DNA from 3 places in the Frankia sp. Mgl5 genome. Region 3 is predicted to be linked to each of the others. Evidence: predicted binding sites of a transcription regulator. Region 3 holds the regulator's gene; each other region holds the start of a gene.

What was found. Region 3 encodes LexA, which represses DNA repair genes until DNA is damaged. Its sites were predicted from a motif close to CGAACNNNNGTTCG; they were not measured.
Region 1: MXD62_RS32420 (HNH endonuclease signature motif containing protein) is a predicted target of LexA. The motif match lies at 3,056-3,069, and genes of this name have one in related genera.
Region 2: MXD62_RS15345 (SAV_6107 family HEPN domain-containing protein) is a predicted target of LexA. The motif match lies at 2,097-2,110, and genes of this name have one in related genera.

What each region holds. Positions count from the first base shown of each region.
Region 1 is NZ_JALKFY010000820.1:10,167-15,258, reverse strand. It holds gene nhaA (Na+/H+ antiporter NhaA) at 1-539, shown strand, start outside; gene MXD62_RS32430 (LacI family DNA-binding transcriptional regulator) at 624-1,661, shown strand; gene MXD62_RS32425 (SDR family NAD(P)-dependent oxidoreductase) at 1,845-2,615, shown strand; gene MXD62_RS32420 (HNH endonuclease signature motif containing protein) at 3,247-4,527, shown strand; gene MXD62_RS39510 (hypothetical protein) at 4,579-4,701, opposite strand; gene MXD62_RS32415 (acyl-CoA dehydrogenase family protein) at 5,088-5,092, shown strand, end outside.
Region 2 is NZ_JALKFY010000616.1:51,432-56,523, reverse strand. It holds partial or broken gene MXD62_RS15350 (PHP domain-containing protein) at 1-1,312, opposite strand, end outside; gene MXD62_RS15345 (SAV_6107 family HEPN domain-containing protein) at 1,355-2,020, opposite strand; gene MXD62_RS15340 (hypothetical protein) at 2,136-2,951, opposite strand; gene MXD62_RS15335 (BTAD domain-containing putative transcriptional regulator) at 3,249-5,092, shown strand, end outside.
Region 3 is NZ_JALKFY010000614.1:58,317-63,408, reverse strand. It holds gene nrdR (transcriptional regulator NrdR) at 379-939, opposite strand; gene MXD62_RS14545 (LysM peptidoglycan-binding domain-containing protein) at 1,362-1,610, opposite strand; gene lexA (transcriptional repressor LexA) at 2,535-3,287, shown strand; gene hflX (GTPase HflX) at 3,403-4,911, opposite strand.

The DNA of each region.
Region 1 (5,092 bases), on a different contig from region 3:
TACCGGCCCGTCCCCGCCCCGGCGAGCGCGCCGGGATGTCCGAGCGGTTCGAACACGCCTGGCGTCCCGTCTCAGCGGGCGTCGCGGTTCCGGTGTTCGCGTTGATGGCCGCCGGGGTCTCGCTCGCGGGCGGCGGCGTCGGCGCCGCGCTGACCGATCCGGCTGGCCTGGGTGTGGCGATGGGCCTGCTGCTGGGCAAGCCCATCGGGGTGATGGGTGCCACCGGCCTGCTCGCCCGGTTCACCCGGGCCGAACTGGACCCCGACCTGTCCTGGTGGGACGTCGCCGGCGTCGCCGTGCTCGCCGGAGTCGGGTTCACCGTCTCCCTGCTCATCGGCGAGCTGGCCTTCGGCGCCGGCACAGCGGAGAACGATCACGTCAAGGCCGCCGTCATGATCGGCTCGCTGGCCTCGGCACTGCTCGCCTCGATCGTGCTGCGGGCGCGTAACCGGGTGTACCGCCGGCTGGCGGAGCGGGAGGCTGTCGACCGCGACGCCGACGGCATCCCCGACGTCTTCCAGGAACCGACCGTCGGCTGAGGCCGTCGAGATGGCCAACGCCAACCGTGGGGGAGATCCGGACGACAATCGGGGGAAGGGCCAGGGACGACCGGAGGGGGCGCGATGGCCGGGACGGACGTTCCGAGTGTGAAGGACGTCGCGGCGCACGCCGGGGTGTCGCTGGGCACGGTGTCGAACGTGCTCAACCGGCCTGAGCTGGTCGCCCGGCCCACCCGGGAACGGGTGCTCGCCTCGATCGCCACCCTCGGCTTCGTCCGCAACGAGTCTGCGCGGCAACTGCGGGCCGGCGGCAGCCGGCTGCTCGCCTACGTGGTGCCCGACACCGCCAATCCCGTCTTCGCCGACGTCGGCGCCGGTGTCCAGGAGGTCGCGGATCGCGCCGAGCTGGCGGTGTTCCTGTGTAACAGCGGCGAGGAGTCCCGCCGACAGGCGACCTACCTGAGCCTGCTCGAACAGCAGCGCGTCGAGGGAGTCCTTCTCACGCCGGTGGGCGAGGTCGACGAGCCCCTGGCATCGCTGGCGCGGCGGGGGACACCGGTCGTGCTCGTCGACCGCGCCGGCGGGCCGGGGATCTGCTCGGTGACGGTCGACGACGTGGCCGGCGGTGAGCTCGCCGTGTCCCATCTGCTCGACAGTGGCCACACCCGGATCGCCTTCGTCGGAGGCCCGGGTCAGTGGCGGGTCGCCGACCGGCTCGCCGGCGCCCGCCGCGGCCTGCTGCACGCCGGTGCCGACCCGGACAGCCTGCTGCGGGTCGACACCCGCGGCGCCGACGTCGCCGCCGGCCGCCGGGCCGGGGAACGACTGGCCGGTCTGTCCGGCAGCGGACGTCCCACGGCCGTGCTCTGCGCCAACGACATGGTCGCCCTCGGCCTGTTGCAACAGGTGACGCGGCTCGGCCTGCGCGTCCCCGACGATCTCGCCGTGGCCGGCTACGAGGACATCGAGCTCGCCGCCGTGGCGGCGGTTCCGCTGACCTCCGTGGCGCGGCCGCGCCAGTTGCTGGGGCGTACCGCCGCCGAGCTGCTGCTGGCGGAGACGCGCGACCGCGCGGGACATGAGCACACCCAGGTCGTGCTGGCACCCGAGCTGGTGGTCCGGGCGTCCACCGGGCGCCGGCCGGCGGACGTCGTCGCCTGAGCACCGCCAAAGGGCCCGCACGCCTGCGGGTGGCGTGCGGCGGCCGGGAGCCGTACCCCCGGCGTGCCCCCGGCATGCGTGGCGGCACGGTTCGCGCTGGCTCGTTGTCGATCTCGTCCACGAGGGTGACCCGCTCCATGTGAGCGGCTGATCGGCGAGACTCGCACGGTGGCAGACGACACGATAAAGACACCTGACCAGCTCTTCGACCTCACCGGACGGGTCGCCGTCGTGACCGGCGGCAGCCGGGGGATCGGCCGCGCGGTTGCCGGGGGACTCGCCGCGGCCGGCGCCGACGTCGTCGTCGCCAGCCGCAAGATCGAGGCCTGCCAGGCCGCGGCCGCCGAGATCGAGGCCGAGACCAGTCGGCGGGCGTTTCCCGTCGCCTGCCACGTCGGCCGGTGGGACGACTGCGACCGCCTCGCCGACGCGGTCTACGACGAGTTCGGCCGTTGCGACGTCCTGGTGAACAACGCCGGGATGTCCCCCGTCTACGACACCCTCACCTCGGTGACCCAGGAGCTCTACGACAAGGTCCACGCGGTGAACGCGGGTGGCCCGTTCCGGCTGAGCGCCCTCGTGGGATCGAGGATGGCGGCCGGCGACGGCGGGTCGATCATCAACGTGACGACGGCGGGTTCGTTGCGCCCCAACGCGAGCGACCTCCCCTACGCCATGGCGAAGGCGGCCCTCAACGCCCTGACCCTCGGGCTGGCCGGAGCGTGGTCGCCCAAGGTGCGCGCGAACCTGGTGCTTCCTGGCGCGTTCGACACCGACATAACCAAGGCCTGGGGCCCGGACGCGAAGCGCCTGGCCGGCGAGATGAATCCGATGAAGCGGATCGGTGCGCCCGGAGACATGGTCGGCGTCTGCGTCTTCCTGGCGAGCGCTGCGGCCAGCTATGTGAACGGCGCACAGATCCTCGTCGACGGTGGCCTCTTCCGGACTCTCTGACCGTGCGTTCCGGCCCGGCACCCGTCGGGCCGGAACGCTGGAGCGGGAGCAGGGCGTCCTCTACCGCGTGGGTCTTCACGGCGATCACGGCGGACGGAAAACCGAACTCGTCGGCGGCGCATCATACCGAGCATGGCATCGCCCGCGCACCCGACGATGTACGCAAGGCTTTCCGGCGGCTGCCTGCCGGTGAGTCAGTAGACTCCTAGCGCCTTCAGGAATCGCTCACTATTCTGAAATTAATGTTCAGTGTCTCGCTCTGGGGAGCCCTGAGACATCTCGAAGGTATCACGAGTCGCGTCGTAGTCAAGGCTTGCGGAAATACGCCGAGACCATTTTTGTGACCACACAAGATTTCCTGATGGATATGCAGGATTGCGTGAACTGGGCGTGGTCTCTCTCGCGAGCCACTTGTCCTTCCCGCCCGTCAGTCATAGCGTCGAACGCACGTTCGATCCAAACGGCTTGATGGATAGGCGGTGACACCGTGGCCTCTGCTCCCGGCTCGAGGTGTGGTGCGTCGCTGCGTGGGCGGCGCACCGTCGCTCACGCGCCCGGTACCAGGAGCGGTTCTGCTGCCACATCCGCCGGGTCAGCCCGCCGGCCCGTACCCGGGGATGAGGCTGCCACCGTGACCGGAAGGCCGACGGCGCACTCGGCCGGCCCAGAAGAAGGCGCGGGGGAGACGAGCGGCGGCCTCCTTACCCGCGAGGCGCTCGACATGAAGGCAGGCGATCTGCTCAGGGAGATCTCTCGTGTCGTGCGCGTGATCGCGGCTGGCCACGCGGGTCTGCTGACCCTGCTGGCTCAGTTCGCAGCCCTCCGGCTCCCGCCGGGCGCCGGGCAGTCGCTGATGTCCGACGAGTTCGTACCAGAAGAGGTAGCCGCCGCGATGGCGGTCTCGCCCCAGTCGGCCACGGCCCAGACAGCGTTCGCCTGCACGGTCACCCGGCGTCTCCCGAACGCGGTCGACGCACTCAGGGCGGGAGTTCTGGATCTCCAACGGCTGCACGCACTGGAGAAGGCGGTGCACCCACTCGACGATCGCGCCGCGGGCGAGGTCGAGGCGCGTGTGCTCGCCGGAGGAGCGCGACCGAACCGGCGTGCCTTCACCGATGCCTGCCGGCGCGCCGTGGCCAAGGTCGACCCGCAGGGGGCGGCGGACCGGGCGGAGACCCGGCGCAGGGACCGGCGGGTGTGGGTCTCGCCTGACGAGGACGGGACAAGCTCGCTCGGCGCTGTCCTTCCCGCGGAGGACGCCGAGGCCTGCTACCGGCGGATCGATCAGGCTGCCCGCTCCATCAGCGACAACAGGTCCGCGGGGGATGACCGGACCCGCGACCAGATTCGTGCCGACGTGCTGGTCGACCTGCTCACGGGCCGAGGCAGCCACGCCGCGCCGATGCCGTGCGAGATTCAGGTCGTCGTACCTGTGACGACCCTGATCGGCCTGTCCGACGACCCCGGAGAGATCCCGGGGTACGGCCCGATCCCCGCTCGAATCGCCAGGGAGATGGCCGACCGGCCCGGCTCGACCTGGCGGCGGATTCTGACCGATCCACAAGGGCATCTGGTCGAGGTCGCCGACCGGCGTCTCCCTAACGCCGCGCAGGTCCGCCATGTTCGCGCCCGCAACCGAACCTGCGTTTTCACGGGCTGCACCCGACCCTCACAGCACACTGACACCGATCACACCGTACCTTTCTCCGAGGACGGTCGGACCCTAACCATGAACCTCGGCCCGCTGTGCCGCCGACACCACCGGATGAAACATCGCGGCCACTGGAAAGTCACCCAACCAGAGGAAGGGACCTTCGTGTGGGTCAGCCCTCTCGGGCGAACCAGCATCACCAACCCCCACACATATCTCGAAGTCGATACGCGCGTAGGAAGAGAAAATGGGGTGCATTGATTTTGAGGTACGGTTTTATCGGATACGACGTGTCGAGGACCGTGCGGAGCATCACGCGGGCCTCCGTTCCCGGTGGACCGCTTCGCGGGCTTCCTCCTTGAACTGGGAGATCGTCTTCAGGTCGTCGATGCGGCACGGCGCGAGCAGACGCACCTGCTCGCCGCCGATCGTCACGCTTTGCTCCCGTCCCAGTCCAGCCATCAAGATCTCTCCGGGAAGGCTGGCGCACGCCTGGGACCTGGGCAGGGTTGCCGTCCCGGCGCAGGGGAGGGCGCGAGCTCGTGACGGCGGTGACGGGAGGCGTGGTGTGGTGATAGCTTCCTCTCACCGAAAAGAATCTTCTTCTCATCCAGTGAGAATCGAATGGGGTGGGCGGCCAGGAGTCGGGTGGTGTGCAGGAGCCCTGCCGGCCGCCGGTGACTGGTGTGTCGTGCGCTCCGCCGTCCGCGCCGGGTCCTCCGCCGCCGGGTCAGGGAGGACCGCGATGCCGATACCTGCCGAGTTCGCAGACCGACAGCCCGTGACGGTAGCTGCCGTGTTCCGCGCCGAGGTCGCGTGAGATGGA
Region 2 (5,092 bases), on a different contig from region 3:
GGCCATAGCGGCCGTAGATGTACTGGATGACCTCCTCTCGGCGCCCCGACTCGATGTCCAGGTCGATGTCGGGTGGCCCGTCCCACTCGGGGGCGAGAAAACGCTCGAACAGCAGCCCGAAGGACACCGCGTCGACGTTGGTGATGCCCAGCGCGTAGCAGACCGCCGAGTTCGCCGCCGATCCCCGCCCCTGGCAGAGGATGTCGCTGCGCCGGCAGAACTCGACGATGTCGTGAACGATCAGGAAGTAGCCCGGGAAGCCCAGGCGCTCGATCAGCTTCAGCTCGTGGACGAGCTGGTCGTAGGCACCCGCCACCCGTTCGGCCCGGGCCGGGCCGTACCGGCGGGCCGCGCCCTGCATGGTGAGCAGCCGCAGCCAGCTCGCCTCGTCGTGCCCGGCCGGTACGGGGAAGTCCGGCAGGCTCGGCGCGACCAGGTCGAGCCTGAACGCGCACTCCGCGCCGATGCGGGCCGCGGCGCGAACGGCGTCCGGAAAGCGGGCGAACCGGGCCGCCATCTCCGCGCCGGAACGCAGGTGGGCCGTTCGGGCGGGGGGCGGCCAGCCGTCCATCTCGTCGAGGGAGCGGCGCGCCCGCACGGCGGCCATCGTCGCCGCCAGCCGCGCCGACGCCGGGGTGGCGTAGTGGACGTTGCCGGAGGCGACGACCGGCAGCCCGGCGTCCCGCGCAAGCCCGGTGAGGGCGTCGTTGCGGGCCGAGTCCAGCGGGGCGGCGTGATCCCACAGCTCGACCGCGACGTTCTCCCGGCCGAACAGGGCGACCAGCTCGTCCAGGGCGGCGCGGCCGGCGGCCGCGCCCGGGAAGCCCTCGGGAGCCGGCGCCGGCCCGGAGAGGCTGGTGCCTCCGGCGACCGGCTCCTGGGGAACCGCGCCCTCGCGGCACCCGGTGAGCACCTGCCAGTGCCCACCGGCGGCGGCCGCGAACGCCTCCGGCTCCGCGATCAGCACGCCTTTCTCCCCGCTGGCCAGGTGGGCGTCGGAGACCGCCCGGGACAGCCGGCGGTATCCCTCGGCGTCACGGGCGAGGATCACCAGATGGGTCGCGGCCGGGTCGGGCGCCCCGCCGCGCGGGACCGTGGACTTGAACGAGACCTCCGTGCCGAACACGGTGGGCAGCCCGACCTCCACCGCCGCCTCCGCGAACCGGACGATGCCGTACATGCCGTCGTGATCGGTGAGCGCGAGCGCCGACAGGCCCAGCCGGACAGCCTCCGCGACCAGGTCCTCGGGCTGGCTGGCGCCGTCGAGGAAGCTGAAGGCCGAATGGCAGTGCAGCTCCGCGTAGGGGACCACCGGCCCCTCAGCCACGGATGGTCTCAGTCAGGTGCGGCGTGCTCAGCGCCACATCCCCCCCTCAGAGGACGCGGCCTGCGACAACGGGGGCTGGGAGGGCACGCCGAGCGCCGCCTCGACGAGCCCGAGGAAGATCTCCACCTGGCGGACGAGGTCGTCGGCATCCCTGGCCGTCACGACGGCGAGCCCGGCCTCGGCCGCGGCTCGCCGGCCGGCGCCCGCGGCGAAGAACGCCGCCCACTCCTCGAGCTCGGGAGCCACCAGCGCGAGCAGCCGCCACGCGCTCGCCGGGCGGCCCCGATGACCCGGACGGGGCTGCGCGCGGGCGGCGAGAACGGCGGCCGCGGCCCGCAGCGCGGCGAGATGCGCCAGCGCGTAGCGCTCACCCGCCGGGCGGGTGAAGGCCGCCTCGGCCAGCCCGCGCCGGGCCGAGGTGAGGAGCTCGTCCCGGGAGCGCCGCGGCAGCCCCGAGGCGGGAAGCATCGTCCTGCCCGGGACCTGCCCGGGGACCTGCCCCCGCGTGCCGGGACCGGGCTCGCGCGCAGCGCCCGTGGGGCCGGGCGGGCCCGGCCGGCCGGCATCCCGCACGCCGAACCCCTCCAGCCGACCGCCCCCCTCGTACCGACCGGCACCGCCGTGACGGCTCACCGCGCCCTGGTCGCCGGCCACTCCGAACCCGCTGGCAGTGCTCCGCCGAACCGCGCCCACTGGGATCACCTCTCCGGTGCCGACCTGCGCTGACGCCAACCCGCTCCGGCACCGGTCGCCCCGACACCGACATAATCGAACGCATGTTCGAAGATAATCCCGAGCAGGCAGACCGTCAACCTGACGGCGCGGCGCGCCACCCGGACGGGTCAAGATCGGGGTAAGCGGGCGCCGAAGGCACCGGGTCGTCCTCCAGCAGCAGGAGGAACCAGCCGAGCAGCACGAGCACCGTTACCTCGGGCACCCAGCCCCGGCGCGGGTCGGCCACCGTCCCGGCGCCGAAGTCCGGGCGGGCCACCGGCGGGCGATGGCGCGTCAGGTCGGACGGGTCCACCAGAACGATCGCGACCCCGTCGTGCGCGAACCGGACCACGTTGGCGTTCTTCCAGCCGACGAATCCGCGCTCGAAGACGTACCCGGCGGCCCGGCGGCGCGGGCGCAGCCAGCGCAGCGTGGAGCCGTCCGCGAGGTCGACCAGGCCGCCCCGCGGCCGGGGCCGGAACGCGGCGAGCGGCAGCCGCGCCACCGGATCGACCACCCGCACCCCCACGCCGTCGAGGTCCGACTCCAGCCGGAACGGGCGGTCGGCGACCATGAGCTCCACCCCGCCGTCCCGATGCCACCTCTCGAGGACGGCCGCCCGGTCACCGCGCACCCACACCTGGTTGCGGGTGCCCGACACGAAGTCGTAGCCCACCTCCAGCGGCAGCAGGCCGTCCAGCCGCGCGGCGAGGCCGGGCGCCACCCCGCGGCGGCCCGCGCCGGCCCCCTCGGCACCCGCCCGGCCCGCCTCCACCCGGCTCACGTCAGCCCGGTCCACGGCCGCCCGCCGCGCGCCGCCGTCACGGCGGCGGTGATCCGGTGCCTCGTCCGCTCCGCCGCGGGACGCACCCGTCACCGCTCCGATACCCGAGAACTCGAAGATCGACATGATCGACACCCTCCCTCCAGCCACCGCGGGACCCCGAACACCCCCCGCCGAAATGCGCGGCGGCCCGGTATGGCTCTCGACAACGAGTGCACCCCGGACCGATCAACAACCGGTACACACCCGATCACGGCTGCCGTTGACCCGGAGTTGAAAGCGTCGAATCGCACGCGCGACGATTCCGCGGTTGTCCCGGTGTCCGCCACGGGCCGCCGCGGGAAAGGCAGAATCAGAAGGACGAACACCGCCGGCGCGCCGCACCGCACCGCACCGGCGACCGCATTCTCCCGAGAGGACCAGATGCCCGATCCGGACCGGCTCCAGTTCGCCGTCCTGGGGCCGTTGGAGGTCACCGCGGGCGGTGTTCCCGTCGTGCTCGGCGGCACCCAGCGAAAGGTGCTGCTCGCGGCGCTGCTGCTCGAGGCCGGGCAGGTGCTGTCCACCCAGCGCCTGATCGAGGTGATCTGGAGCGAACCAGCCCCGGAAAGGGCACTCGCCACCCTGCGGACACACGTCAGCGAGCTGCGCCGCCGGCTGGAGAGCCCCAGCTCAGCCCAGGTGCTTATCCGCCGGGGAGCCGGTTATCTACTCGACGTAGGGCCGGCGCAGATCGACGCCGAACGCGCCCGGCGGCTGTTGGAGCAGGGCCGGCGCGCCATCGAGGACGGTGACCCGGTCAGCGCCATCGCACCGTTGCAGGAGGCGCAGGCGCTCTGGCGCGGCCAACCTTTGGTCGATCTCGTCGACTATCCCTTCACAACGGGCTACGTCGAAAAACTGACAGAGCTTCACCTTGACATCCAGAAGACGCGAATCTCAGCCGATCTGTCGCTGGGCCGACACCGCGAGGTCATCGGCGATCTGCGGATGCTCGTCACGAGACATCCGCACGACGACGGGCTGCGCCGGGAGCTTGTTCTCGCCTTCTACCGCGACGGCCGCACCGAGGACGCCGCCCGGGCCTGCCGGGAAGGCCTTGAGGCACTCCACGATCTCGGTCTGGAATCCCCGCTGCTGCAACGGCTCCAGGAGGACGTCCTGCGCGCCGATCCGGGCCTGGCCTGGACGCCGCCACGTGCACTGGGCCGGCCGGTGTCGGCGCCGCCCACCGGGCAGGGCGTCTACCAGCTCCCGCCCGACATCGAGGAGTTCACCGGCCGCGACACGATCCGGGGCCAGATCCTGGCCACCCTCACCGACCCGGTGGCGGGCGCGAAGGGGACGGTCGTCGCCGCGATCGCCGGCAAGGCCGGGGCGGGGAAGACCGCGCTCGCGGTGTACGTGGCCCACCGCGTCCGCGCCCAGTTCGCCGACGCCCTGTACGTGGACCTGCGCGGCACCAGCGAACCGCTCGACCCGCACCGCGTGCTGGGCCGCTTCGTCCAGGCGATGGGGGTAAGCCGGGCCGCGGTTCCCTCCGACCCCGACCATCTGGTCGAGGTGTACCGGTCGCTGCTGGTCAACCGCCGGGTGCTGATCCTGCTGGACAACGCGGCGAACGAGGCGCAGATCCGCCCGCTGCTCCCGACCAGCCCCGGCAGCGTGGTCATCGTCACCAGCCGCTCGCGGATGCACGGGCTGACCCCCTCCTACTGGATGGTCGACGTCCTGCACCCCGGCGACGCCGTGGAGCTGCTCTCCAAGGTGGTCGACGAGCGGCGGGTGAGCGCGGAGCCGGAGGCGGCACGCGACATCGTGGGGCTGTGCGGGTACCTGCCGCTCGCCATTCAGATCGCGGGGCGCAAGCTGGCCGCCCACCCACACTGGCGACTGACGCGGCTGGCCTCCCGGCTGGCCAACGAGCGGGACAGGCTGTCCTGGCTGGAGGCGGGCGACCTCGAGGTCCGCGCCAGCTTCGGGCTCAGCTACGAGGGCCGCCCCGCCGACGAGCAGCGGGCGTTCCGCCTGCTGGCGCTGCCCGAGCTGGCCGACTTCGCCCCGTGGGCCGCCGCCGCCGTCCTGGACGTCGGCCTGGACGAGGCCGAGGACGTCGTGGACCGCCTCGTCGACGCCCAGCTGCTCGAACGCCGCGGTGTCGACCGGGCCGGCACCGAGCGGTACCGGTTCCACGACCTGCTCCGGGTCTTCGCCCGGGAGAAGAACGAGGCGTCCGCCAGCGCGGCCCACCCCACCGTCCCCCCGGG
Region 3 (5,092 bases):
GGTCGGGGGCGGGGCAGGGGCACAGGTGGTCGGGTCCGAACATCAGGTGCAAAGGTGCTGGCCGCGGCGCATGCGCCGATGCCTGTATTACGTGCGCCGCGGGCGGCTTCCGTGGCCTCGCGCAGTACACGGACCACCGCGGCTCCGAGACCGGTGTGGCTCCGACTCCGCACCGACACGGCTCCAGGCTGGTTCCATTCCAGGTCGTTACACGGACCTGGACGCTCGCCGGACCGCGCCTCGACGCCTCCCCCGCGCCCGGCCCGCGATGCCGGAGCCGGCAGGCGGCCCACCGGCCGGGTTCGTGAGGCCGGCGCGGATCAGGCTGGGTCACTCATGGACGCCCGGATCCCGGTTCCGGGACCTCGGGCCGGTGCGTCAGGGGCCGGCCGCCGCCCGTGGGCCCGTGGTCACCGGAACGACGACAGCCGAGGCCCCGGTGGCCGCCGGCATCGCGGTCGGCTTCCCGGCGACGGGCGGCTCACCGCCGCCAGCCGACTCGGCACGCAGGGCCGCGATCGCCGCCTCGAAGTCGCCGAGCGACTCGAACGCCAGGTAGACGGAGGCGAAGCGGAGGTAGGCCACCTCGTCCAACTCTCGGAGGGGGCCGAGGATCGCTCGGCCGACATCCTCGGCGGCCACCTCCGCGGAGCCCGAGGAGCGCACCGTCTCCTCGACCCGCTCCGCCAGCAGCGCCAGATCGTCCGACCGGACGGGGCGGCCCTGGCACGCCTTGCGCACTCCCACGATCACCTTCGCGCGGCTGAAGGGCTCGGTGGCCCCGCTGCGCTTACGGACCCGCAAGGAGGCCTCCTCCATGGTCGTGAACCGACGGCCACAGGCCGGACACGACCGCCGGCGCCGGATCGCGGCGCCTTCCTCGGCCTCCCTGCTGTCGACGACACGGCTGTCGGGATGCCGGCAGAAAGGGCACCGCATGGTCCGCTCCCCTCCACCCCGGGCAGGCTGACACTGCCGCCCGCGGGGTGCGTCCGACTGGGTTCCGTCACCTCGACCGGCGGCCCCGTGGACAGACGGTCAAGGCCCTGTGGATTACCTGTGTAACAACCTGTGGATGACTTGCGGTGCTGAAACTACAAGATGTTGTGTCCACCGTAGCGCACACCCCCGACAGATCCGACACCGACCCCTCCGGTGCATGTGGTCCTCAGGTGTGTTCTCGCCAGCCCGCGCCGGGGCCACGACAGGCGGTGACACCAGCCGGACGTGCCCTCGGTGGGGCAGCCGCAACACCTGGCACACCGAACGCACCGGGCATGCCGGGCATGCCGGGCCGCCGAGCCATCGGGCATCGAGCCACCGGGGCATCGGGGCATCGGGGCCGCAGCAGGAAAGCCGGGTCAGGGGAGCCGGAGCTCCTGACCGGGCGTGAGCGTCACCGTGTCGAGGCCGTTCAGGGTCATGAGCCCGCGGACGGTGTCGCGGGTGTCGGCCTCGGGGGCGGCCTCGTGGGCGATCTCCCAGAGCGTCTCCCCGGACCGCACGACGTGCGTCCGGTAGCTCACCGGGACGCCGGTGAACGCCTGTGACGCCGTCACCAGCACCAACGAGAAGACAAGGCCGAGGACCGTGCTCGCCAGCGCCACCACGACGACGCGGCCGCGCCTGGTCAGCCGCAGCGGCGGCCGCGCACCCGACCTCCCCCGCCCACCGGCCCGCGACCGGGACCCGGCCCGAGGTCGAGGTCGAGGTCGAGCCTCAGGCCGGGCGTGGGGCTGAGGCCGGGGACGCTGGGGCTGGGACTGCCCGCTCGGCCCAGGACGCGGCTCGGGCACCGTGGCGGCCGACCCGGCCGCGGCCAACCCGACGGCTGCCTCACGCCACCACATGCCGGGCATCTCGATGACGGACGCCCCGGATCGCCGCTCACCGCCCCGCCTGGACTCAGCAGGCGGCACCGTGGCAGCCGGAGCAGCCCCCGAGAGACCACATCGGGCGCCACGAGAGCGAACCGGGCGCCCTACCGGCACGCGGCCCATGCCGCGCACCGCCACCCCCCGCACCCCGCGGCCACGGACGGCGACTCCGCCCACCGCGGCTCCACGCACGCCACGTGCCCCCCGCGCACCCGTCGCGACCTGCGCACCCTGCCGCAGCGCGCAGCTGCGGGACACCGGGTGACCCCGCCGAACTGACGCATTCCCACCGGCCGCACCGCCACCGTCGGTCATGCCAACCTCCCAGGCACGAACACTTGTTCGATCGAACGCCTGAGCGATTCTTACACGGCCACCACGCACACTTCCCCCGACACGCTCGAACAGACGTTTGAGATTCGGCGACCGGCCGACTACCGTCAAGGACGATCAGTTGTGGACGATCGTGCGAGATGAACCGAGCACGAAGGACCCCGCCAAACCGATCAGCCGAACCGATCAAAAGTTACTAATCGGACAAAGCATTGGAACGACCGGGTGGGTGTTGGCGGAGCCGGGCCGTCGACCACCCGGTCCTTGGCAGCCGCCGGTGGCACCATCCGCCGCGCGTAAGCATCGACAGGAGAGCGGTAGGCGATGACCAGCCAGGAACGGGGTACCCGCCGAGGTGACACCCGTGGCAACGTCCGGGATTTTCCCGACAGCCCCGCGGACGCCTCGGGCCTGACGCAGCGGCAGAAGAAGGTGCTCGAGGTCATCCGGTCCGCGGTGGAGCGGCGCGGATACCCGCCGAGCGTCCGGGAGATCGGCGAGGCTGTCGGCCTGACCAGCACCAGCAGCGTCGCGCACCAGCTCAAGGTGCTGCAGGAGAAGGGGTTCCTCCGGCGCGACCCGAACCGGCCGCGGGCGATGGAGGTGCTTCCGATCGGCGGCGCGAAGGCCGGCGGGCGTTCCCGCGCGGGTGCCGCGGCGGCGGCCGGCGCACCCGCCGAGACAACGGCGCTGGAGGCCGGCACGCCCACCTACGTCCCCCTGGTGGGGCGGATCGCGGCCGGTGGGCCGATCCTCGCCGAGCAGGCGATCGAGGACGTCTACCCACTGCCGAAGGAGATCGTCGGCGAGGGAACTCTGTTCCTGCTCAAGGTGGTCGGCCAATCGATGATCAATGCCGCCATCTGTGACGGCGACTTCGTCGTCGTCCGGCAGCAGCCGGTGGCGGACAACGGCGAGATCGTCGCGGCGATGATCGATGGAGAGGCCACGGTCAAGCGGTTCCGGCAGCGCGACGGCCGGGTGTGGCTGGCGCCGGAGAACCCGGCCTTCTCCGACATCCCGGCCGAGGACGCGACCATCCTCGGCCGCATCGTGGCGGTGATGCGCCGGGTCTGATCCCCGGCACGCGGCCGGCACCGGGCAGGCCGGGCACCGGTCAGACGTCAGGCGTCTGACCGGTGCGGTGTTCAGCTCGCGGTGTTCCGTCGGGGCTGGTGTTCAGGCAGGGTCGTCAGGCGCGGAACGGCTCCAGCTCGGCGGCCAGGCCCACGGGCACGCGCGCGGCGACCTCGGTGCCCTTGCCGGTGTGCTCGACTCGGAGCACCTCGCCGATCTGGTGGATGCGGGAGACGAGATCGCCCCGGGTGTAGGGCACCAGCAGGGACATCTCGACCTCCGGGTGCGGTATCCGCGCCGAGAGCGCCTCCACCAGCTCCTGCAGCCCCGCCCCGGACCGCGCCGAGACAAAGATGGCGTCCGGCACCGCCTGGCGCAGGACGGCGAGCGTGGTCGGGTCGACCGCGTCCACCTTGTTGACCACGATGAGCTCGGGCACCCCGGCCGCGTCGATCTCGGCGAGCACCTCGCGCACGGCCGAGATCTGCCCCATCGGGTCCGGGGCCGAACCGTCGACGACGTGCAGGACGAGGTCGGCGTCCACCACCTCCTCGAGCGTCGAACGGAACGCCTCGACGATCTGGTGCGGCAGGTGGCGCACGAAGCCGACCGTGTCGGCCAGGGTGAAGATCCGGCCGTCGGGCAGCGTGGCCCGGCGCACCGTCGGGTCGAGGGTCGCGAACAGCGCGTCCTCGACCAGTACGCCCGCCCCGGTCAGTCGGTTGAGCAGCGACGACTTGCCGGCGTTGGTGTAGCCGGCGATCGCGACGGCGGGAACGGCACCGCGGCGGCGCGACGACCTCTTGGTCGCCCGGACGGTGGCCATCCCGGTGAGCTCTCGGCGCAGCTTGGTGATGCGCGCGCGCAGCCGGCGACGGTCCGTCTCGATCTTCGTCTCACCGGGGCCACGGGTACCGATCGGCGCCCGGCCGCCGCTGGCGGCCTGCCGGGACATCGACTCACCCCAGCCGCGCAGCCTCGGCAGCATGTACTGCAGCTGGGCGAGCTCGACCTGCGCCTTGCCCTCGCGCGACGTCGCGTGCTGAGCGAAGATGTCGAGGATCAGCGCCGTCCGGTCGATCACCTTGACCTTGACGACCTCCTCGAGCTGGCGCAGCTGGCCGGGGGTCAGCTCGCCGTCGCAGATCACCGTGTCCGCGCCGGTCGCCAGTACGATCTCGGCGAGCTCCTTGGCCTTGCCGGAGCCCACGAAGGTCGCTGCGTCGGGCCTGTCCCGGCGCTGCACGAGCGCGTCGAGCACGACCGAGCCGGCGGTGGTGGCGAGCGCGGCCAGCTCCGTCATGGAAGCCTCGGCCTCGACCTGCGAGCCCGACGTCCACACCCCGATCAGAACGACCTGTTCCAGCCGGAGCTGGCGGTACTCGACCTCGGTGATGTCCTCGAGCTCGGTGGTGAGGCCCGGGACACGGCGCAGCGCGCCACGGTCCTCCAGGTCGAGCCCGTCGCCCTCCTCGTCGAAGAACGAGAACCCGTCGGCCTCGGCCAGGGCGAGCGCGGTGCCGGCGCGACCGTCACGACCCTCGTGGCCGTCGTGGCCGCCGTCGCCCGAGTGCAGTTTCAGATGCGGGGTGGACGCCACAGCGGCGTCAGCGCGAAGACTCATACCATCCGTTCTCAACGCGGCACGGTGACCGCGTCATTCCAGTCCGCCCCGGCCGGGACGGCACTCTTTCGCCCCATCAGCCGGGTTCGCCCGGCCGATGAAACACCGTCACTCTCAGGGTGACACGGCATACCCGCGATCGCGAACCCTTTACCGGACGGTGCCCGCCACCGGACGACCT